3 regions of the Chitinophaga sp. ARDCPP14 genome follow, and region 3 is predicted to be linked to each of the others. Evidence: riboswitches for the same ligand, from Rfam matches in the RefSeq annotation. Region 3 holds a riboswitch; each other region holds the start of a gene.
What was found. A riboswitch is a leader RNA that binds a small molecule or an ion and turns the genes downstream of it on or off. The one in region 3 is predicted to bind cobalamin.

Region 1 (4,228 bases), 170 kb from region 3:
TTTTTAAAGGATTTGGGGAGATAGAAGCGGATTTTGTCTTTCTCGCTGATTACGCTGATTATACTGATTTTGCTTTTGGATTTTTTTGGATTTTTAGATTAATAATAATTAAGGAGATAAAAACAAAAGTCTCCGCTTCTATCTCCCCCAATCCTTAAAAATCCCAAAGGACAAAATCCAATTAATCAGTATAATCAGCGTAATCCTGAGAAAGACAAAATCCGCTTCTATCTCCCCAAATCCTTTAAAAATCCCAAAGAACAAAATCCAATTAATCAGTATAATCAGCGTAATCCTGAGAAAGACAAAATCCGCTCAGGTGAACGCCGGTGCATACTCGCCGGCGAAGGCGGCGAAGTCGCGCGCCGGCCTGCCGGTTATGTCCATTACAGCGGAGGAAACGGCCGCCGCTTCGCCGCGTGCGTAGTGGGCATAGTCTTCGATGAGGCCCTCTGCCTGCCAGGCGGGGAATCCGGCGTGGAGAAGGGCGGGCAGTAACTCCGCTGCGGTAACGTTGATGTAGCGGATAGTGCGCCCCAGTGCATTGGATAGCGTTTCTGCGAGTGCGGCATGGGTGAGTGATTGCGGGCCGGTGATATCGTAGGTGTTGCCTTCATGCCCATTGCCGGTGAGGGCAGCCGCAGCTATGGCGGCAATGTCGCGGGTGTCCACTACGCTGATGGGAGCGTCGCCGGCGGTAGCAAAGAATTTGTTCTGGCTGGCAATTGTTTCACGGAAACCCAGTAACCCCTGCATAAATAAATTGGGCCGCAGGAAAGTATATGCCATACCGGATGCACGGATCTTTTCTTCTACAGCGGCATGATACCGTAAAAAACGTACGGGCGATTGTGCGTCCGCATGGAGTTGCGAGAGCTTTACGATATGCGGTAATCCGCTTTTAACGGCGGCCGTTACAAAATTGCTTTGCAGTTTTTCCGCTGCTTCAGAAGAGTTGGTAAGCAGGAAAGCCCGCTCTATTCCTTTAAGTGCAAGGACTAAGCTGTTGGCATCGTTGAAATCGCCGGTTACTATTTCAGCGCCGGGTAAGGCGGCAAGGGCATTTACGTTATTGTCTGTTGTGCGCACCATGGCGCGGAAGGGAATGCCTTGTGCCGATAACTGTTTAGCCAATGTAGTACCAATGTGTCCGGTGGCGCCGGTGATCAGTATATTTGCCTGTTTCATAGCTGTTTGTTTTTATGATGTAAAACTCCGCTTTTCGCCCGGCCCGAAATTGTAAGAAAACGAAACGGATTTGATAGTTGCGGGGATTTACTATCTTCGCGCCGGTTCTTTATGTATTACTAATCGAAGCAAATAATGGTTCCCGCTGAAAAGCGGGATTAAAAGGGAACTGTGTGCAAATCACAGGCTGTCCCGCAACTGTAAGCTTCCGGCAGCGCACATGCACTGCAACTGGTAAATAATATGCCACTGTTCCGGCCAGGAATGGGAAGGTGTTTACCAGCGGAACAAGCCAGGAGACCTGCCTTTATTTCACTTTGACAATGCTTTCGGGGATTGAAGCGTGTCAGGTTTCGGTATCGGTAATTATCAGAACAGGCGTATGCATGATGGAATCATGTATACTATATGCTTGTTCTTGTATCTGCCATACCTTCTCCTTCCGTATTATTTTCTCAAAAACATTGCTGTACTATATAAAAGAGCGTGAACGTCATGTATCACCTTTTAAACAATCAGCAATGATTATCCACAACTTAGGCTATCCGAGGATAGGTAGCCAGCGTGAATTGAAGAAAGCCTGCGAAAGCTACTGGGCAGGCAAAATTACTCTTGATGAATTACAGGCAACCGCCCGTAATATCCGTTTACACAACTGGGAGCTGCAGCAACAGAAAGGGATCGACTGGATTCCCTGCAATGATTTTTCCTTTTACGACCAGGTGCTCGACACTTCCCTGATGGTGGGCGCTGTGCCACAACGCTACCGCACCTTGCAGGAGAAGAAACTTCCTGAAACAGACCTGCTCTTCGCCATGGCGCGCGGCTACCAGCGCGATGGCGACGATATCACCGCCATGGAAATGACAAAGTGGTTTGATACCAATTATCATTATATCGTTCCGGAATTTACGGCAGACCAAACATTTCATTTCTTCTCCCGCAAAGTAACAGCGCAGTTTCTCGAAGCAAAGAAAGAAAACTATGCTGCTAAGCCCGTGATCCTTGGCCCGGTATCTTTCCTGTTACTCGGAAAAGAGAAAACGGCCGGCTTCAACCGTTTATCGCTGATAGATAAACTGCTGCCGGTATACCTGGAGGTGCTATCGCAGCTCACACAAGCCGGTGCAGAAGTTGTGCAGCTCGATGAGCCCTGCCTGTCGCTCGACCTGGATGAAGCAGCCCTGCAGGTGTTTACGAATACCTACACGAAAATTCATGCAGCCTTCCCCCAACTGCATATTCTCCTGGCTTCTTATTTTGAATGCTATGGAAAGAATCTGCCGGTGGCTTTGGCATTGCCGGTGCAAACATTGCACCTCGATCTCGTGCGTTGCCCGTTGCAATTGGAAGATATCCTCGATACAGCTATTGCCCATACTTCTTTGCACCTCTCGCTGGGTGTAGTGGATGGCAGGAATATCTGGAAAAATGATTATGAAAAATCTTTACAGCAGATACAAAAGGCAGTAAACGTGTTAGGAAAAGACCGTATCGCCATTGCTCCTTCCTGCTCATTGCTGCATGTGCCGTGCGACCTGGATAACGAAACAGCCCTGTCTCCCGAAATTAAAAACTGGATGGCCTTTGCCAAACAGAAATTGCAGGAACTGAATGAGCTGCGTGATATTGTGAACGGCAATACGGCGCTGCTGGAAGCCAATAAAGCAGCTATCCATAACAGGGCCACCTCGCCGCTGATTCATAGGAAAGAAGTGAAAGAGAGGATAGCGGCATTTACCGCCGCAGATGCACGCAGGAACAGTACGTTCCCGGTGCGTCAAAACATCCAGCAACAGCAGTTTGGACTGCCACTGTTTCCTACAACTACGATCGGCTCTTTCCCGCAAACAGATGATATCCGTCAGTTAAGGGCGCGCCTGAAAAAAGGAGAGCTGACCACCGGACAATATGAAGCCGCCATTGAAAAAGCGACCATAGAGGTGATCCGCTGGCAGGAGGAGATTGGCCTGGATGTACTGGTACATGGTGAGTTTGAACGGAATGATATGGTAGAATATTTTGGTGAGCAACTGCAGGGATTCCTGTTTACAAAAAATGGCTGGGTACAGAGCTATGGCAGCCGTTGTGTAAAACCACCGGTTATTTTTGGAGATGTAAGCCGTCCGGCAAACATGACCGTGCGTTGGAGCAGTTTTGCGCAGGCACATACCGATAAACTGATGAAAGGCATGCTCACCGGTCCGGTTACCATTTTGCAATGGTCCTTTGTACGGGACGACCAGCCCCGTTCCACCACGGCCAACCAGATCGCGTGGGCTATCCGCGATGAAGTAGTGGCATTGGAGCAGGCAGGCATTAAGGTGATCCAGATAGACGAACCTGCTATCCGGGAAGGCTTACCTTTGCGTAAAGAAAACCGCGCAGCTTACCTGGAATGGGCGGTACAGGCGTTCCGCATTTCCGCCAGCGGCGTAAAGGATGAAACGCAGATCCATACACACATGTGCTACAGTGAATTCAATGATATCATTGAGCATATTGCGGCGATGGATGCAGATGTAATCACCATCGAAACCTCGCGTTCGCAGATGGAGTTACTGGATGCATTTGCGGATTTTAAATATCCCAACGAGATAGGCCCCGGCGTATACGATATCCATTCTCCCCGCCAGCCATCTGCGGAAGAAATGATTTCGCTGCTGGAGAAAGCCGCCATCACACTCCCTGCCAGGAACCTGTGGGTAAACCCGGATTGTGGGTTGAAAACCCGTAAATGGCCGGAAACAAAAGTGGCATTGTCGAATATGGTCCGCGCAGCGGAAGTGATGCGGGAAAAAGCATCTTTGTAAAAAAGAAAAACAGTACAATCATGACTATAGAAGAAAAAATTCTTCATTCGGAAACCCGGATCTTTAAAGCCGTATTTCCCAGCACTACCAACCACTATGATACCTTGTTCGGCGGCACGGCCATGTCGCTGATGGATGAAGTAGCGTTTATTACCGCTACGCGTTTTGCGCGTAAAAAAATGGTAACGGTATCTTCCGGGAAAATAGATTTTAACCGGCCCATTCCG
Region 2 (4,228 bases), 180 kb from region 3:
ATCCCAGGTTCTCCATTTGCCAGCTGAGCATGCTGGCGCCGGGAACGGCTACGATCTTATCCTTTACTTCATTGTAATAGGCGTCTGCCTCAATACCTGCCTGAGTGAGCCAGCTGCTGGCAAAGGTTTTATTCCAGGTGAATCCTGCATCATATTGTGTGGCGAATTCGGGTTCCAGGAAGCGGTTGCCGATCTCGGTATAATAGAGGTCATTAAATGTAGGCATGCGGAAGATCTGTTTGTAAAAGCCACGAAGCCGGAAATCCGGTGAGCGCATGGGCTGCCAGGAAACAAATACTGCCGGTGTAAATTTCTGCTGGTAGGGCGCCGAAGCATTTTTCTTTACGGTTTCATTCACGAAGGTGCCCAGCAGGCTGGCCTGTGCGCTGAAGCGGTTGAAGCTGATGTTTGTGGCGGCGGCAGCCAGTGTGGTATAACGGGTAGGGTAGCTGAAGTTGGTCAGGTCCGCATCCAGGCGGTTCCATTGAAAGTCGCCCGAAGCCGCAATGGTCCACCAGTTGGTAAGGGCATACTGATGCGCCATCGAGAAATACATTTCATATTGGCGGTAGTGGTTATCTATATAAAGCCGGGCGGTATCCGGCGCCAGGAACCGCGTATAGTCGTAGGCATATTTCCCGTTCAGCAGGATGCTGTAACGTTTGGTAATATCTTTGCGGAAGCTGGATTGTACAAAGATGTTCTGATCCCATTGACGGTCCACATGCCCGAACACACCGTTTACAATGAACCCGGGCAGGCCGCGCTGCGATTGGTAATAATACACTTTGGTGCTCCACTCGCCGCCATTGAGCAGGCCATTGAAACCGCCTTCCACGCGAACGGCATTGATGTCGCCGTTTTTCCGGTAAGCGCTGGTATCATATACCAGGTGCCCGTTTTCATCACGTTTCTGGTAGGAGAATTTATACCTGCCGGTAGCATTGATCCATTCGGTGCTGAAGGAGGCGGATACTTTGCTGCTGATTTTCTGCTGCCATAGCAAAGAGGGATTGAACAGGCCAAAGGAGCCGGTTTTGATGGTACCCCTGAGATGTGTTTTTTCTCCCGGTGCAAATTTAGGTTTGAGAGAAGTAAGATAGATGGCCCCGGCTGATCCAAAGTCTTTCGCCGGCTGAAAGATGTTGCTTTTCTGCCCGTTGTACAGGGCGATTTCCTCCATATTATCCAGCGAAAACCGGCCAAGGTCCACCTGTCCGTTCTGGGCATTGCCCAGTTGAATGCCATCATAAAATACGCCCACCTGGTTGGTGCCCATGCTGCGTATATCAACGGTTTTGAGACCGCCAATACCGCCATAGTCCTTTACCTGCAACCCTGCAAAAAAACGGATAGCATCCGCCACGGAGTGGCTGCCCAGCCGCTCCAGTTCTTTCGCCTGCATTTTCTGCCCGGGGCTTACTTCCCTGGCCGTACGCGGGGCTGTAACGGACACCTCCCGGAGGTCCTTGGATTTTACACTGTCGGCCTGTTGTGCAAAGGCACTCACTGCCCCACAGAGCAATACCAGCAACATCCCGGCGGTTTTCGCCGGTGTTTTAAAACGCATCATTCCCAAGCCTGTTAATGTTCCATCAACAGCTTTCGCAATAAGAAAAATAATCAGGAAAGAGACAAGATACGGGGGATACCCGCAGATTGAATTTATTCCCAAGCTTCATTCCACGAAAGCTTAAAAAAGTAGTTGTATGGCAGGTATTCTGACTTATCTCTGCTTCAGGCGACCTTCCCATTGAATGTTCAACAGTGGTCTGATTGGCGATGCCTTAGCATTGTATGAGACTTACAGCAGCGGGACTGTCCGGGATTTTCACCCGAGTTCCCTTTTAATCAGGTATATCCGGAGTGGACATACCTGAACCATAGCGGGGCAAAAGTAGGTTATTATTTGATCGATTCAAAACGGGAGCGGTATCCATGTGGGCATATCCACCCTGAAAGCTGACCGAAACCCTGGTTTTTGACAGGGATAGTACATTGATAGTGCATTGATAGTGCATGGGGAGTGCATCATGAGTGCATGAGGAGTGCATGTGGACTGTATGCATAGTGCATGGGTTACGCAACGGATACGCTGGTTTCACGCATCTGTGAAGCATGCGCGAGGTAATACCGGGTCAGGGCGGGTGCAGGTATTATTTGGCCATGGCTGATTCTTCACAATTGTCTTTGCGCCTGGTGTCGATGAGATATTGGATTTTCCACCCATCCGGGAGCTTCACTAGTTGGAAGGAGTCTACCCCACAGTGGGAAAACTGTCCTTTGAAGAAGAAGCGGTAGGGTGTCCATACAGCAGCCAGCCGGCCATCTATCAGGACGGAGCCAAATACAATACGCTCGTCAGCCGCCTGGGCCGGGAGTCTGCCTATAAAAGAGGAAAATTCATTGACCGGCGTGGTGTGGATAGTTTGCTTGCCTGCTTTGTCTTCCATCACCGACTGCAATATCGCTCCCGGCGCGAAACAGGCGGCCACCGCTACACTGTCTGAATTATTCATGGCAGTAAACAGCTGGTTAATAGCAGCTTTCACTGCTTCCTCCGGTGCCTGGGCGTAGAGAGAGGTACCCATGATGATAAGTACGAAGCTGAGTATAATACGGCGCATTTTTTTTCTTACAATATACTGATTTTGTATTTGTACCGGCGCCTAGCTGATGATGCCTTTCTCTTTTAAAACATCTTCCTCGTTTTCATGACTGATATACATGATTATTTTGAGTGCATCATTAAGATGGTGTAAAATGTAAGTAATCTCAAATTCAATGACTTCCTCCGGATTTTTTGAGAAAACAGCGCCCCATCTGACCAGCGCCCTGGTATAGTATTTCCCCATCGGCGACGTTTCTACTTTAATGACTTTCATTTCCTGCATGCCGACCTTGTGGTTAAATTTAAACATCTCTTCCAGCCATTGGGTGAACTTTTCATCATTTTTAAAAGTCATGCTCCCCGATGGCCCGGCGGCCATGAAGTTTTCTGCATAACAACTGGCGATGATACTTGTATCGTTGCCTAAGGAGGCCCGGCCATAAGTGGTGAAGAAGTCGGTGAATGATGTCATAACGGATAGTTTTTAGGGGGAGCGGATTTACGGTTTCTATACAAAAAGTATTCCTGGCTATTACCATCCCACTGGTTAGATTTTTGCTTTACCCCTTGCATGGCAAAAAAAACCAAAGGTATCTATAAATCGGGCACAAGCGGACTCGTACTACCCGTGCCTAACAAGCTGGCCTATCCTCCCGCTTTCCGGGATAAAAGCCGGCTCACTTACTATGGCTCCCTGTTTAACAGCATTGAAATCAACAGCTCCTTCTACAAAGTACCCCAGGCCGCAACGGTAAAAAAGTGGGCGGACTCAGTACCGGATGATTTTGTTTTCACCTTCAAGTTATGGCGCGACATCACCCATGTGAAGCAGCTGGCATTCCAGGAAGCGGATGTGATTCGTTTTATGGAAGTGATCAATGAGGCCGGAGCGAAGAAAGGATGCCTGTTAATACAGTTTCCACCCGGTGTAACGGTGGAGCAATATGGCCAGGTAGAACAACTGCTGGATATAGTACAAGGCATTAATCCCCCGGATGGCTGGAAAGTAGCGCTGGAGTTCAGGCACAGCTCCTGGTACATCGGGGAAGTGTATGAGCTGGCAGATGAATATGAATGCAGCATCGTGCTGCATGATATTCCAAAATCAAGGAATGAACGACTTAATGCAAGGGCTGATTTCGTATACCTGCGGTTTCATGGACCCGCCGGCGATTATAAGGGTGGGTATACAGATGATTACCTGGCGCAACGGGCAAAGGAGATCCGCGCGTGGATCAAAGAAGGGAAGGAGGTGTATGTTTATTTTAACAACACTATCGGGGATGCCATTAAAAACCTGGTGACGTTAAACGGGATGCTGCATGTTAACCGCGAATAATAGGGCCGCACAAATCCTGCGACTTGTGCGGCCTGAATATACTATTTGATAACAATCTCCGCTATCACCGGTAAATGATCCGAGGGATACGGCTCATTTACTACACTGCTGCTTTTTACCGTAAAGCCCGGGGCGTTTGTCCACATAATGTGGTCAATCACCCTGTTGGGGTTGTTCACCGGGATGGTGAACCCGCAACCGGTACAGGAAGGGGTAAATTTTTTCAGCAGTAGCTGGTAAGATGCACTTTCCGGTACGCAGTTAAGATCGCCGGCAAG
Region 3 (4,228 bases):
AACTTGCTATTGATTTGAAGAGGAGTTTCCCGGAAATAAACGGCTTCTCGCGACGAAATTTATATACAATCCGGCAATGGTATCTCTTCTTTTCGAAGGAATTTGAATTTGTGCCACAACCTGTGGCACAATTACCCTGGTCTTATCAACGGCTCCTGATTTCAAAAATAAAAGACCTTAAAATAGCCATACAGTACGCGAAAGCCACACAAAGAAATGGCTGGTCAAGAGATCAGCTTGAAATTAATATTAAGGGTAATTACCACTTAAGGCAAGGGAAAGCAGACCATAACTTTGCATTTACTCTTCCAAAGCCACAGTCTGACCTTGCAGCTGAAAGCATCAAAGATCCCTATCATTTTGATTTTCTTGGGTTGGAAGAGAATGCCCAGGAGCGGGAAATCGAACTGGCGCTTACACAGAAAATAACTCACTTCATGCTGGAACTTGGAAAGGGCTTTGCTTTTGTTGGTCGTCAGTATAAAATAGAAATCAGTGAATCGGATTATTTCCTGGATTTATTATTTTATCACTTGCACCTTCGTTGTTTTGTGGTTATTGAATTGAAGGCTGGAAAATTTCAACCCGAGTATGCCGGTAAATTAAACTTCTATTTATCAGCAGTGGACAGCCAATTAAAACATCCTACTGATAGTCCCTCAATTGGAATGATATTGTGCAGAATGAAGGATAAAATAGAAGTGGAATACGCTTTACGTGATTTGAATAAACCTATTGGTATAAGTTCCTTTGAGCTCTCTGAAATTATACCGGATAATTTGAAGACTCAACTACCTACTATTGAGGAGATGGAAAGGGAATTAATGGATGAATAATTGGCAAATAATCAAAGAGGGTGCCTCAAAAGTAAATTTGAGGCACCCTCTTTTTATTTCCTCCTCTACTCATGAAATACAGGCATGGCCGGGAAATACCATCCGTTGTAAGTGAGCGTTTTTTTCAATGTGGCCGTAGTGGCATCATACATCAGCACCCTGTTCACATCCCCGGTGAAGGAACCGTTCAGCGTAGTCATCACCAGTTCATTTTTATCCTTGTTATACGCTGCGCCGGCGCCATAGAAATACTGGCCGGAAGGCAGTGTAATAAAAGGAGATGCAAGAGATGCCGTGTTACCAATGATATAGCGATACAGTTGAGTGCCCCCGGCAAAGCCGTTGTTACGCACAATGTAAACGGCATTTTCCGTTGTAGAGGCAGTGATGGCCGCATGACGCCATGCGCCCCATGGGGAAGGTACTGTGAAAGGCAATTTTACTGCGGTACGCGCCAGGGTAGCCGGATCTATACGGATCAGGGAATCTGCGTTGGTGGCATATACGCCGCCATCTTTACCGGCAGCAAAGGCCAGGTTGGCCGCACCGAACTTTTTTACTACGGCATAGGTGCTGCTGTTTAAAGCAACGATGCCATCTGTTTGGGACAACACAAAAATATAGCTGCCGGCTTTTAACATATCACCGGTATAACCGGCTACACCGGTTATTTTAGCGCCTACAGCGAGGGAAGGTAACGTGATGGGATATACGCCATCTTTCGCACTCAGCAATCCGCGGGTGGCATCCACACCGATAAAAGCGTGACCATCATTACCTGGCAGGGTAGTAATACGACCGGTTTCCACGAGGCTGCCGGCATCTGTCACTACCAGCGGGCCGCCTGCTTTTACAACAATATACATTTTACCGTTGAAGATAGTAGCATACTGCAGCGTGTTGGAAGGGCCGCCCAGCGCGCCGGCGGGGTTCTCTGCATGATAAATGTTAGGGACAAGACTATCGCCACTGTAGGAGTAGAAATGCAGGTCACCGGTGCCGTGGCCAAACCACCCTTCGTTGGCGATAAAAAATCCATTGCCGTATTTACCGGCGATTAACGAAGCCGTAACACCGCCGGTACCGGTTTCGTTTGTGCGTTGGCGTTCGAGCGGCTGTAACGCATCATCTTTTTGGCAGGAAGCAACAAACAGCATCAATGCTGCAGACAGAAAGGATAATAACTGTTTTTTCATATTTATTGTTTTATTAAGAAAATACAACGTGGTTTTCTCCCAGGGTAAAGCCCTGGAGAAATGATCATAATGCCGGCTATCCTCAGGCATTACGCCTAAGGCTAAACGAAAAAAAATAACAGCGCATAAAATGGCTGGCAGGCCCACATTCGTAGCATTTCACCCGAAAGCGTTGAATGATTAATTACAAGAGGCAGGTCTTCTGGCTTACCTGCTTTTCCGGGACCTTCCCATCTGCCGGACAGGCAGACAGTGGTATGGAGTTCATCCGGAAAAACAATTTATCTGACGATAAATGCAGGATTACAGCTACGGGGATAGCTCCGGTTTTACACCGGATTCCCTTTTAATCCGCCACGGGGCGGAACCAAATGCGGAAGCAAACCTACGGTAATTAGGTATAATTGCCAAAATGATGTGGTAGGAGGAATTTCAGTGGATGGGTTGCCTTTGTAACCTGTTAACTCATAAAAAAAGCGTGATGCAATTCAACATTGCATCACGCTTTACAAACAATATTTCTATAAAACTTATCCCTTCATCTGCCACGCCTTCGTTTTGGTAAACGCTCTCAATCCCTGGTGCGATAACGTTGCGCCAAAGCCGGAGTGCTTCCTGCCCGCCCACGGCAATCCTGCTGTAACCCGGTCGCAACAGTTCCAGTAGCCGGTACCCGCATTTACCTGCGAAAGGATTTCCTGCGCCCTTTCACCATTGGAAGAGTATACCGATGCAGTAAGACCATACTCCGTATCGTTCATTAATTGAATAGCTTCTTTATCACTGGTTACTTTCATGATGCCTATCACCGGGCCAAAGCTTTCTTCCTGCATAATTTTCATGTTGTGATCCACATCCGTGAGAACGGTGGGCTCAAAGAAGTTGCCATCATGTACAATGATATGACCGCCGAGTTTCAGCGTGGCGCCTTTTGCACGGGCTTCCAGTACCTGGTTTTCGAGTACTTTTAACTGTTCCTTTCTCGTGATGGCGCCAAAGTACACGCCCTCGTCTGTAGGTAGTCCCAGTTTCCAGGATTTCACTGCTTTTACAAATTCAGCTACATATTCATCGTATACTTTTTCATGTACATAAATGCGTTCTACTGCGCAGCAGCTCTGGCCGTTGTTATAAAAGGCGCCGTCGGCTGTAGCTGATGCCACTGCTGCGATATCTTCGATGTCGTCTGTTACATACAGCGGATCTTTTCCACCCAGTTCGAGTTGACAGGGCAGCATCCTGGAAGCAACTTTTTCATAAATGTATTTACCGGTTTTATAAGAGCCGGTAAAGAAGTAGCCGTCTACCCGCAGATCCATGAGGCTTTCGCCGGTGGCTTTCCCGCCAATGGCTACCTTGAAAGCATTTTGCTCAAGACCGGCATAGTAAAAAAGTTTCTCTATTTCCATACCCGTTAGGGTAGCATATTCGGAAGGTTTATACAACACAGTATTGCCCGCCAGCAGGGCCGGAATAAAAACATTTACACCTACCAGGTAGGGATAATTCCAGGCGGAGATATTGCAGATAACGCCCAGTGGTTCGTAGGAGATTTTTTCTTTTAAGCTATCTGTATTCGTTACCCATTCGTCCGACAGGTACTTCTCTGCGTTCTCCAGCATCCAGTTAATCCTGGCTACGGCGCCGTTGATTTCATTGCGTGATTGCTGCAATGGTTTTCCGGTTTCAGCTGTAAGCACGCCCGCCAGTTTTTCCACTCTCTTTTCCAGCTGCTGGTTGAACCGGGTAATTACTTTGATGCGTTCTGCCAGTGGCTTGGCCGACCAGCGGTCGAATGCCAGCCGCAGCAACGCGGTTTTTTCAACTACCCTTGCCAGTGAATCTTCTCTGAGAACGGCGAGGGTTTGTGCGGTGGCAGGATTAAAGATTCTCATTTCGTATGGTTTCTAACTGCTTGAAGAAATTGTGTTTTGATTTGTTGGGAAAGCGGGTTGCTTTCTTTCTCCGGCATTCTTTCCGGATGCCATTGCACGCAAAGCATAAAGCCTTTACCGGTTTTATCTTTGAACTCAATACCCTCAATCATTTCATCGCTGGTGTCGGAGGTGGCGCTTACCATAATATTATTTCCCAGCCTGGCCGGGTGGATGCCCTGGTGATGCGCGCTGTTCACCTGTCCTTTTTCCTGGCCGGTAATGCTGTACAGCAATGAGTCTTTCCGGATATTTACGCCGT

Region 1: another riboswitch for cobalamin. It lies ahead of metE (5-methyltetrahydropteroyltriglutamate--homocysteine S-methyltransferase); the one in region 3 lies ahead of ACLHR0_RS01175 (DUF5074 domain-containing protein).
Region 2: another riboswitch for cobalamin. It lies ahead of ACLHR0_RS00440 (TonB-dependent receptor); the one in region 3 lies ahead of ACLHR0_RS01175 (DUF5074 domain-containing protein).

The regions. Positions count from the first base shown of each region.
Region 1 is NZ_JBKIXB010000001.1:132,058-136,285, reverse strand. Features, by position in the region: gene ACLHR0_RS00465 (SDR family oxidoreductase) at 316-1,188, opposite strand; cobalamin riboswitch at 1,308-1,511, shown strand; gene metE (5-methyltetrahydropteroyltriglutamate--homocysteine S-methyltransferase) at 1,710-4,001, shown strand; gene ACLHR0_RS00455 (acyl-CoA thioesterase) at 4,022-4,228, shown strand, end outside.
Region 2 is NZ_JBKIXB010000001.1:125,016-129,243, reverse strand. Features, by position in the region: gene ACLHR0_RS00440 (TonB-dependent receptor) at 1-1,573, opposite strand, end outside; cobalamin riboswitch at 1,695-1,901, opposite strand; gene ACLHR0_RS00435 (nuclear transport factor 2 family protein) at 2,157-2,627, opposite strand; gene ACLHR0_RS00430 (hypothetical protein) at 2,670-3,083, opposite strand; gene ACLHR0_RS00425 (DUF72 domain-containing protein) at 3,183-3,950, shown strand; gene ACLHR0_RS00420 (endonuclease/exonuclease/phosphatase family protein) at 3,992-4,228, opposite strand, start outside.
Region 3 is NZ_JBKIXB010000001.1:300,458-304,685, reverse strand. Features, by position in the region: gene ACLHR0_RS01180 (PDDEXK nuclease domain-containing protein) at 1-836, shown strand, start outside; gene ACLHR0_RS01175 (DUF5074 domain-containing protein) at 902-2,032, opposite strand; cobalamin riboswitch at 2,208-2,419, opposite strand; gene ACLHR0_RS01170 (aldehyde dehydrogenase family protein) at 2,563-3,927, opposite strand; gene ACLHR0_RS01165 (gamma-glutamyl-gamma-aminobutyrate hydrolase family protein) at 3,924-4,228, opposite strand, start outside.